DNA from 2 places in the Congregibacter litoralis KT71 genome. Region 1 is predicted to be linked to the other one. Evidence: predicted binding sites of a transcription regulator. Region 1 holds the regulator's gene; the other holds the start of a gene.
The links. Region 1 encodes PhoB, which activates phosphate uptake and scavenging genes when phosphate is short. Its sites were predicted from a motif close to TGTCATAAANNTGTAACA; they were not measured.
Positions count from the first base shown of each region.

Region 2: the regulator PhoB is predicted to act here: its motif matches at 2,970-2,987, upstream of gspC (type II secretion system protein GspC).

Region 1 is NZ_CM002299.1:1,943,549-1,949,099, reverse strand. It holds gene KT71_RS08965 (PstS family phosphate ABC transporter substrate-binding protein) at 1-437, opposite strand, end outside; gene phoR (phosphate regulon sensor histidine kinase PhoR) at 434-1,708, opposite strand; gene phoB (phosphate regulon transcriptional regulator PhoB) at 1,705-2,415, opposite strand; gene KT71_RS08950 (transglycosylase SLT domain-containing protein) at 2,515-3,144, opposite strand; gene ligA (NAD-dependent DNA ligase LigA) at 3,141-5,165, opposite strand; gene zipA (cell division protein ZipA) at 5,174-5,551, opposite strand, start outside.
Region 2 is NZ_CM002299.1:3,252,446-3,257,996, reverse strand. It holds gene KT71_RS14855 (GGDEF domain-containing protein) at 1-347, shown strand, start outside; gene can (carbonate dehydratase) at 350-973, shown strand; gene cysC (adenylyl-sulfate kinase) at 1,051-1,668, shown strand; gene sat (sulfate adenylyltransferase) at 1,759-2,943, shown strand; gene gspC (type II secretion system protein GspC) at 3,061-4,113, shown strand; gene gspD (type II secretion system secretin GspD) at 4,110-5,551, shown strand, end outside.

The DNA of each region.
Region 1 (5,551 bases):
GCCTGAGGATATCCGCAGCGCCGCGTCGCGGAAAACACCGCATCCAGTTGCGCTGTGGTGATGCTATCCAGGGGGTTGTCTCTATGCACGAAAACCGCCAAGGCGTCCTGGGCGACAGGCACCGCCGTGGGTGGATATCCATATTTTCGCGTAAATGCGCTGAGCTCCTCGGGAGACATGGGCCGGCTCATGGGACCGATATTCGCCGTGCCCTGAACCAGCGCCGTGGGCGCTGCCCCGGACCCAATGGCACGGACCTGCGCCGACACACCGGAGTGCCGCGCCGTCAACATCTCTGCCCAAATAGAAGTAAGAGACCCCATGGTGTCGGAACCCGTACTGACCACCTTGCCGGAGAGGGGCTCAGCAGCTTGTAGTGGGGCCCCAAAACAGGCGTACAGCGCCAGGGCAAAGGAGAGACGAAAGCGGTATTTCACAACGGAAAGTGTAACGCGAAGCGGCTCCCACGTCCGGGTTCACTCTCAATGATCAGCTCCGCTCGATGGCTTGCCGCAACGTGCTTTACAATGGCCAGACCCAGCCCCGTACCACCGGTGCGCGCATTGCGACTTTCGTCGACGCGGTAAAAACGCTCGGTGATTCTCGCGATGTGCTCCTCCTCGATACCAACGCCGGCATCCACAACATTCAACACCAGCGCGCCATTGCCGTGAACCCAGCTGACACGCACAGGCTTGTCATCTTCGCTGTACTTGAGTGCATTGATGACCAGGTTGGACACAGCACTGCGGAGCTCGCGATAGTTGCCCTTCACCGTGTCCTGGGTCTCCACTTCCAAAACTACGAGACGATCGGGGTGGCTGGAGCGTAGCTCCTCGCGAAGCTCTTCAAGCATGGCAACCATGTTGACGTCTTCCGTCTCACGATCCTCGCTCACGGTTTCGATGCGACTGAGCCACAGCAGGTCCGTCAGGAGGTTCTCCATTCGCTGAACCTGCATATCCATTTGCGCTGCAGCTTTCTGAAAGCGCGGATCCTCGAACAACTCGCTGGAGACCAAGGTGTCCAGATATCCCTTGAACACCGTCAGGGGCGTTCTCAGCTCATGGGACACATTGCCTACGAAGTCCCGACGCATCTGCTCCATCTGCACGACCCGGGTCACGTCGCGGAAAAACAGCAGAAAGTCTCCGCCGGCAAAGGTCGTGATCTCAACCTGCAATATCTGCCGACTATTGCGGTCGTTAGGGATTTGCAGGGGCTGCTGGAAATCGCCATTTAAAAAGTAATCGTGAAACGCCGGCCAGCGGAGGAGGTTCAAGACCGGCTGGCCGCGATCCCGGGGGTACTGAAGCCCCAGAAGACCTTCCGCGGCGTCGTTAGACCACTCGATGGCGCCACTCTGAGTGAGGATCAGCACGCCATCGCGCATGGACGCGAAGGAACTTCTCAGGTAGTCAACGGTGGACTGGAGGCGACCACGGGCCTCACGGTTTTCCCGTTGCAGACCGTAGATGGTGTCATAGACGAGACCCCAGATGCCTCCACTCTCCGGTGGCGGCTGATCAGGGTCCTGAAGCCACCGACGCATGAGCCAGAGTTGCCAGAGCCAGATACCGGAGAGCACGCTGAGCCCGATGCACAGCATCTCGAGGGTGTAGCCCGTAACCCAGCCAAGGACGCCCGAGGCGGCCAGAACCAGCAGCAGCTTCCGTAATTCAGCACGCCAGCTGCCCGCGAGACTCAACCGGCGGGTACTCCCCGGGAAGAGAAGCGATAGCCCGTGCCCCGCACGGTCTGAATCAGACCGCTATAGTCCTTGCCCTCTACCTGCAGGGCCTTGCGCAAGCGGCGGATATGCACGTCCACGGTGCGCTCCTCGACATAAACGTTTGCACCCCACACCTGATCGAGCATCTGATTGCGACTGTAGGCGCGCTCGGGGTGGGACATAAAAAACTGCAGTAGATTGAATTCCGTGGGCCCCATATCCAGGGGTTCATCAGCGAGGTACACCCGCCGGCTTTTGCCATCGAGTACCAGTTCGGAGACCTGCATACGATCAGCGCTCTCACCCACCCCGGAGCGTCGCAGGAGCGCCTTGATGCGGGCGATGAGTTCCCGGGGCGCGAAGGGCTTGGTGATGTAGTCATCCGCGCCGACTTCAAGGCCCTGAATCACATTGTCCTCGGCGGTTTTTGCCGTCAGCATGATCACGGGTATCTCCTGCGTCGTATCGTCGCGCTTGAGCCGCCGCAGCAGTTCAATACCGCTGCCTCCCGGCAGCATCCAGTCCAGGAGCACAATATCCGGCCGTTGATCGACAACAATGGCGTGAGCATCCTGAATGTTATCCGCCTCAAGGCAGCGGTAATCGACGATTTCCAGCGCCATGCGCAACATGTCGCGAATCGCAAACTCATCATCCACCACCAGTACCGTTCGCTCACTCATCCCTGTTCTCCCGCAGGCCTGCTGAAGCGGTGAATCTTGCAACCCGCAGATGACACAAAGATGACAGACACGGTCTTTTTGGACACAAAAACGTCACAATCAAAACCAGGGAAACCACCCTCTATCCTCCTCCAGACGCTCCCGACAAGCCCCGAGCTGCCGCTCGTAGCGTATAGATCGGTCTGACACTTTGCGGGCGACACCAAGGAGCCAGTCCTTGGAGCGATAGGTGCCGCGCTCATAACCCCCGTGACCCTCGTGGTAAGCAAGGTACAGCCGGTAAGCGTCGTTTTTCTGGATGCCGTTTCGGCGAAACGACTGATTGTTGTACCAGCCGACAAAATCAATGGCATCGCCAAAATCATCTCGGTCTGCACCGTAACGACCGGCGGAGCGCTTATAGCCCTCCCAGGTAGACGCCAGGGCCTGACTGTAGCCGTAAGAGTCCGAGGGACGGGGGCCGGGTATAAAGCCGAGGATCTTCTTCCGAGGCGGCTTGGCGTTGGCAACAAACCGCGACTCCTGATGGATGATGGCCATCATCACGGCGATGGTACTACCCCAGGCCTTTTCTGCGTCCCGCGCATCATCGTACCAGCCCCGCTTGTCATCAAAAATGTTGCAGATATTGTCAACATCCGCCGGTGGAGAGGTCGCGCAGGCACTGACGAGGAAAAGCAGCACCAGGGTCATGATGAGATACGACGATGCCCCGGCGGACGCTGTCATGGAGCCGCCGCCTCCAGGCGGGTCAGAAACTCCGCTTCGCTGATCACCTCAACCCCGAGGGATTCTGCTTTGCTCAGCTTGCTACCGGCTCCCGGTCCGGCGAGAAGCACCGTCGTCTTCCCCGACACGGATTTGGCAGTGCGAGCACCCAGAGCCCGCAACGCTGCCTCGGCCTCATCACGGGACTGGCTCTCAAGCTTGCCACTGACCACCCACACCTGGCCGTCGAGAGCGCCGCCGACCTCCGGGGCCACGGCAACGGCAGGCCAGGCAATCCCCGCCTCGAGGAGTCGCCGCAACACGCCCAGATTGGCATCCGCGCGAAAAAACCCGTGCACATGCTCGGCGACCACAGGACCGACGTCGGGCACCTCCAGCAAATCGTCGAGATCCGCGCCGCTGAGGGCTTCGAGCGTGCCAAAGTGATTGGCCAGGGCAAGGGCCGTGGCTTCTCCCACCTCGCGGACACCCAGAGCAAAAATGAAACGCGGGAGCGTGGTCTGTCGACTGGCATCAATCGCCGCTAACAGTTTGGCCGCGGACTTCTCACCCATGCGCTCCAGGGACAATAAAGCTCCCTGCTCAAGTTTGAAGAGGTCCGCTACATCCCGCACCAATCCCCGGTCCACGAGTTGCTCAACGATCTTTTCACCCAGGCCGTCGATATCCATAGCCCGTCGACTGGCGAAATGACGCACGGCCGCCTTCAACTGCGCCGCGCAAACCAGTCCACCGGTACAGCGCAGGGTAGCTTCGCCTGCCACGCGTTCCACAGGCGACTGGCATACGGGACAGCTGGGAGGTGCATCAATGGGCGCAGAAGACTCCTCTCGCCGCTCCGCGATCACCGACACCACCTGGGGAATCACGTCACCGGCACGCCGCACAACCACGCTGTCACCGTGGTGAAGGTTCAGGCGCGCAATTTCATCCATGTTATGCAGCGTGGCGTTGCTGACGGTAACGCCCCCGACAAATACCGGCTCCAGTCTTGCTACCGGTGTGATCGCGCCGGTCCGGCCCACCTGAAACTCAACACCGGTCACTTTCGTCACCGCCTCCTGAGCGGGAAATTTTCGCGCAATGGACCAACGGGGAGCCCGGGCGACAAAGCCCAGCTCACGCTGCGCCGCAAAGTCATTCACCTTGTACACGATGCCATCAATGTCAAAGCTCAGGGCATCCCGCTCGTCCCCCAGGCGATGGAAATAGTCGATACAGTCATCCAGACCCGACAGACGTTCGGCATAGCGACTGATGGGAACCCCCCAGCTCGCAAACAGCTGCAATACATCCCAGTGCGATCCCGGCCAGCCCTCTTCGGGATGCTGGCCCGATGCATAGGCGCAAAACTCCAGGGGCCGCCTCGCGGTGATTTTTGAATCCAGCTGGCGCAGGGACCCCGCCGCCGCGTTCCGCGGATTCACAAAGGGTTTTTCGCCATGGCGCCGGGCATGCTCATTAAACGCCTCGAAGCCTGCGCGAGGCATAAAGATCTCACCGCGGATCTCCACAAGCGCGGGGCAGCTCGCTCCCCGAAGCTTCAGGGGCACGGAGCGGATGGTGCGCACGTTGAGCGTGATGTCCTCCCCATAGGTGCCGTCGCCGCGGGTCGCGGCTCGCTCCAGAAGTCCCTCGCGATAAATAAGACTGACCGCAATGCCATCGAGCTTAGGCTCAGCAACCAACTCCGGAACGCTGTCTACGTCCAGGCGATCAACCACCCGTTTGAGAAACGCCGCCAACTCTTCATCACTGAAGGCATTGTCGAGAGACAACATGGGCATGGGGTGCTCGACGCTGGAAAACGCACTCAGGGGGGCAGCGCCCACTCGCTGCGTCGGCGAGGAAGCGTCCCGCAGCTCCGGATGCGCCTCTTCCAGGGTCTGCAGCTCCCGTAGGGCCCCGTCGTATTCCTGGTCCGGAACCGTCGGCGAATCGAGGATGTAGTACTCGTGATTCCAGCGTTCCAGCTGCTCCCGCAGGCTGTGGACGCGGTTCCTGATGTCATCCCCGGGCATGGTGATCCCTAGCCCCGTTGGGCAAGTAGCCGACGTTCGAGTTCGCGGATCTGCTGCCGGGAATGCTCGACGGCCTGCTGGGTGAGAACGCTGCGGGATTCATCGAGGAGCTCGCCCCCAAGGTTACGCGCCACTACCCGGGCGGTCTCGAGCATGTAATCGAAGGCCTGGATCATATCCTCCGGCCCGGGGAGCGTAATGAAAAATACCAGACCCCGGGTCTGCATGGCATCCATGTTGTCGATGTCGAACACGCCGGGCTGGAGCATATTGGCGACGCTGAACTGGATAGGGCCGCGCCCCGCCTGCTGCTCATGACGATGAAAGAAATTCATATCGCCAAAGCGCAGATCGCAGGCCAACAGGATCTCGAGAATGTCCTTGCC
Region 2 (5,551 bases), 1.3 Mb from region 1:
CGCAGCGCCTCTGTTCCGAGCTTCGGGCCACGGATTACATCGCCCATATCTCCGCGACGCACTTCGCGGTTCTTCTTCCCGCCTGCAACGAACCCCACGCCCACGATATCGGTGAGCGAATGCGTCAGGACATCGACGAGTTTGCCATTGATGACGGTCGCGGCGCGGTGCTTCATGTCGCTCTAAGTATTGGTCTCGTCTGTTGGGAGCCCTCGCGACATCCCGTGGAATCCAGCGAGCGCCTGGCGACACAAATGGAGTCGGAGGCAGAAGGGGCGATGCAGAAGGCTGAGCGCGCTGGCGGCAATCGAATTTCCGTGGCCAGGCTCGGCCTGTTGATGCTCTAGCGATGGACGGTTTACGTCAGTTACTGGCGAACAACGAGGACTGGGCAAGGCGGGTCAGTGCGGACAATCCGGAATTTTTCCCTGAGCTGGCGAGCCAGCAGTCGCCGCGCTATCTCTGGATTGGCTGCTCGGATAGCCGCGTGCCGGCAAATGAGATCGTGGGGCTGAAGCCCGGCGAGGTTTTTGTCCATAGAAACGTCGGTAATGTGGTTGCCCATGGTGACTTAAACTGCCTGTCCGTGCTGCAATACGCCGTGGATATTCTTCAGGTTTCCCATGTAGTCGTCGTGGGCCATTACGGCTGTGGGGGAGTTGCTGCGGTACTGGATCCCAAACCCCGGGGTCTTATCGATAACTGGCTCAAGCATATTGAGGACGTTGCCATTGAGCAGCGAAGTGCTCTTGAGGCGGAGCCTGACGAAGCCACGCGAGTCAATATGCTCTGCGAAATGAATGTCCGGCGCCAGGTGGAGAACGTAGTGCGAACGTCTGTCGTTCAAGCTGCCTGGAGTCGTGGTCAGGCTCTGGGTATCCACGGCTGGATTTACAGCCTGCGTGACGGCTTGCTCAATGACCTCAAGTGCAGTCGCTTTGAGCCTGGGTATTCCGCAGACAGGGAGCTTTAGCAACAGCCACCTCTGCTCGGATGGGCGCTCCGTGATAAACTGACGCGCCAGAAAACAACGACTACCGAGGAACAAACATGGCTGAGCAAAAAGCCACCAACGTCCATTGGCACGAAGGGGACATCACCCGGGATCATCGCGCCAAGATTCTGGGCCATCGCGGCGCCACCATCTGGTTTACGGGCCTCTCGGGCAGTGGCAAGAGCACCGTGGCGGTGGAACTCGAAGGCGTGCTCCATGAGCATGGTGTTCTGGCCTACCGTCTGGACGGCGATAACGTTCGCATGGGTATCAACAAGAATCTCGGCTTTTCCGCCGAAGACCGTACAGAAAACATTCGCCGCATCGGCGAAGTCGCCAAGCTGTTTGCCGATAGTGGCGTTATAGCCCTGTCCAGCTTCATCAGTCCCTATGTTGCGGACCGCGATGCCGTGCGAGAGCTCCACGCGGCGGCAGGCATCGATTTTATTGAGGTATTCGTCGATTGCTCTCTGGAAGCGGCCGAAAGCCGTGATCCCAAGGGCCTTTACAAAAAAGCTCGCGCGGGGGAGATCAAGAACTTCACGGGCATTGATGATCCCTATGAAGCGCCGCCCGCCGCGGAGATTCACCTGCACTCCGACGAGCAGAGTCTGGACGAGGAAGTCGCCCGGATTCTGCAGGAACTCCGCGGACGCGGCATTATCCCTGACTGAATTACCGGGGTGGCCAGTGCCCACAACGCCCGGGCACTGGTCCTCAGACAACCGCCCTCCGCCATTGTGCTGCTAAAAAAGGATAGTTAAATGATTAAGCCCCACGGTTCCCGGGAACTGCATCCGCTCTACGTATACGACGACAAGGCGCGTAGCGCCCTTCTGACAGAAGCGGAATCCCTGCCATCTATGCTGCTGAACTCGGCCGCCGCAGCCAATGCCGTCATGCTGGGCGCCGGATATTTCAATCCGCTGCCGGGCTATATGACCCTTGGGGATGCGCTATCCGTGGCGGAGCGCCTCCGGACGGAGTCCGGCATCTTCTGGCCCGTGCCCATCCTCAATGTGACCCATGATCAGGATATCGAGGCGGGTACCCGCATTGCCCTGAGAGACCCCAATGTCGAAGGGAATCCGGTACTCGCGGTGATGGACGTCACCGCTGTGGAGGAGGCAAGCGAGGAACAGTTAAAGCACATTGCGAGCAATGTGTTCCGAACCCTTGATCCCGAGCACCCCGGCGTCGCCACGTTTATGAGCCTGGGTAATCGCGTGGTATCCGGTCCCATTCAAGTGCTGAATTTCTCCTACTTCGCCACGGACTTTCCCGATACCTTTCGTACCGCCGTTGATATTCGCGCCGAAATTGCCGAGCGGGGCTGGGAAAAAGTCGTCGCCTTCCAGACACGAAATCCCATGCACCGGGCCCACGAAGAGCTCTGTCGTATGGCGATGAACGATCTGGGTGCCGACGGTATTTTGATCCATATGCTCCTGGGTAAGCTCAAGCCCGGTGATATTCCCGCCGATGTCCGGGACGCCTCCATACGCAAGATGGTCGAGGTGTACTTCCCCCCGAACACGGTAATGGTCACGGGCTATGGTTTCGATATGCTGTATGCGGGGCCCCGGGAAGCCGTGCTCCATGCAGTGTTTCGCCAAAACTGTGGCTGCAGCCATTTGATTGTCGGGCGGGATCATGCCGGCGTGGGTGACTACTACGGAGGCTTCGACGCGCAGACGGTCTTCGACGAGGAGGTTCCCGAGGGCGCGCTGGAGATTGATATCTACCGCGCAGACCACACGGCCTATAGTCGCAAGCTGGATAAGGTTGTGATGATGCGCGACGCGCCGGATCACGAAAAAGAGGATTTTGTCCTGCTGTCGGGTACCGCTGTCAGGGAAATGCTGGGACAGGGGATCGCTCCGCCACCGGAATTCTCGCGGCCCGAGGTGGCAAAAATACTTATGGATTATTACCACAGCCAGGATTAACGCCGCCGCCGTTTTTGTGGCGAGCCTGTCATATTAGTGTCACAATTTTCACCTTCAATGGCGGCTCCCTGAGAGAGGGTCATTGAAGTCACACAACTGGTAAAGCTGGGAGCAGCGGTGACGGCGCTTTGGCAGACACGGTTGGCAAGCTTCACATCCCAGATGAACAACGGGGCTGTGACGGCGTTCCGCTATTTTTCCCGGCCGACCATATTTTCCCGCCTCAAAAAAGGCGCGGTTGTGCTGCTCTGCCTGTGGATTGCCCTATCCCTGTGGACCGGACTCTGGAGCTTTTTTCCCGAGGCGAAACCTCTGCCTCAGACAGAGGTCATTAACCCGGTAACGAGTGGATCGTCGGGGGGGACGAGGACATCGGTAGACATTGAGGCCCTCGCAGCTGCGCACCTCTTCGGAGAGCCCGGGACCGTCGTCAGTCCCGAAGCGCTGGCAGCGGCGACCGGTCGGGCTCCTGCCATGAGTGAGTCCGAGGCAAGTGTGGCCCTGGCGGGCATTGAGGACGGTGCCCCGGACACCCGACTTCCCCTCCTGTTGAAAGGAGTTTTGGCGGCGTCCGAGGCAGGTCTGGGGCAGGCAGTTATTGAGCATCGCAATGCCCAGGACCTTTATCAGGTCGGTGATGAGTTGCCGGTCAGTGGTGAGGTCGTACTGGCGAAGGTGCTCCCGGCGCTCGTGGTGTTGGATAACGGTGGTCGCTACGAGGTTCTGCGCCTCTTTGAGGACAGTGAGCTTTCGGCGTCTGTAGCCACTGCCTCGCGGACTCAGCCTGCGTCGACAGATGCCGGAGCGATGGACGTAACAGTAGATGCCGAGGCAGCGGAGATTGCATCCGCCTATCGCGAGCGTCTTTATCGCGATCCCCAGTCGCTGGTGGAGGTCGTCCGCGTAGCCGCCGTGCGGGAGGGTGACCAGCTTCGGGGTTATCGTGTGAGTCCGGGGAACGCGGCAGATGAGTTTTCAGCTCTGGGTTTTCAGTCGGGTGATCTGGTGACCGCTATCAATGGCATGTCCCTCACGGATCCGGCAAATACCGTGAGGCTTTACCAGGCAATGCGCTCCGCCAAGGAGGCAGTTTTCGAATTACAGCGCAAGGGAGAGTCCGTGACGCTTAACGTTGATCTTGGTGCATCCACCGTAGGGAATGGTTCGTGACTGCTTTTTTATCTCAGTGTCTCCTCCTCTGGCGCCGGAAGTGGGTCGTCGCTGCACGTCGCTCTTCAGCCATCGCTGTGCTCCTGTCTCTGTCCCTGTTATCGCTCCCGGTGCAAGTCGTGGAGGCCCAGGATTTCACCGTCAATCTGAAAGAGACAGATATTCAGGAGCTCATCAAGTTTGTTTCCGAGGCCACCGACACGACCATCGTTGTAGACCCATCGGTCAAGGGAAAGGTCAAAGTGGTCTCCTCGCGGCCCGTCAATGCCAGCGAACTGTACGATCTCTTTCTGGCGATACTCGATGTCCACGGGTATACCGCCGTGCGCTCCGGGGGCGTGGTGCGGGTTATTCAGAACAAGGATGCCCGCTCGGCATCGGTTCCCGTAGCTGATGCCGCCGGGGTAGTGGGTACCGTTAACGATGAGTACGTCACCCAGGTGTTACGTCTGGAAAATATTTCTGCTGCGAAACTGATACCGGTCCTCCGGCCCCTGGTGCCTCAGCAGGCACACATGGCGGCCTACGCACCGAGCAACGCGATTATCATTTCTGATTCCGCGTCCAACATCAGCCGTATCCAGGACATCATCGAGCGCATGGATCAGTCGGCGGTACAGGAGACCGACGTTATTGCCCTGCGCTACGCGGTAGCGGAAGACGTGGTGAGAATGCTCGAAAAGCTCAACGCCTCGGAAGCCAAGAATAACGGTGGTGAGGTCGACGTGTTGTTGGTCCCGGATAAGCGTACCAACAGCGTGCTGGTGACCGGTGACGAGCTGCAACGGGCGCGGATTCGCAGCCTGGTGGCCTATGTCGACACGCCCCTGGAGCAGACGGGCAACGTGAAGGTCATTTATCTTGAGTACGCTCAGGCAACCGCTATCGCTGAAGTCCTCACCCGGGTCATGCAGAATATCAACAAGCTCGATACCGGGGATGCCAAAGCGGCCCGCGCGTCGAGCAACACCGCGACCATCGAGGCCGATGAAGGTACTAACTCACTGATCATCACCGCCGATGCCGACGAAATGGCGGCCCTTGAATCGGTGATTACGCGTCTGGATATTCGCCGGGCTCAGGTTCTCGTGGAAGCGATTATCGTGGAGCTTGAGGTCACCGACGGTCAGGATCTGGGTCTCCAGTGGCTCTTCGCCAATGACAGTGGCTTTTACGGCAGTAGCATTAATGCCTCGGACAGTCGGGCGCGAAACATTGCGGGTGCGATTCTGCCGCCGGATAGCGATGGCGGCACGGGATCTACCACGGGGGATTTTGATGTCGGGAATCTGGCGGCGGCCCTTGCCGGTTCCGCGGGACTGTCCCTCGGTTGGGGGGTGGTCGGTGAAGACCTCAGCATGACCGTAATCCTCAACGCTCTCGAAGAGCAGAGTAATGCGAATATCTTGTCCACGCCGAGCCTTTTGACCCTGGATAA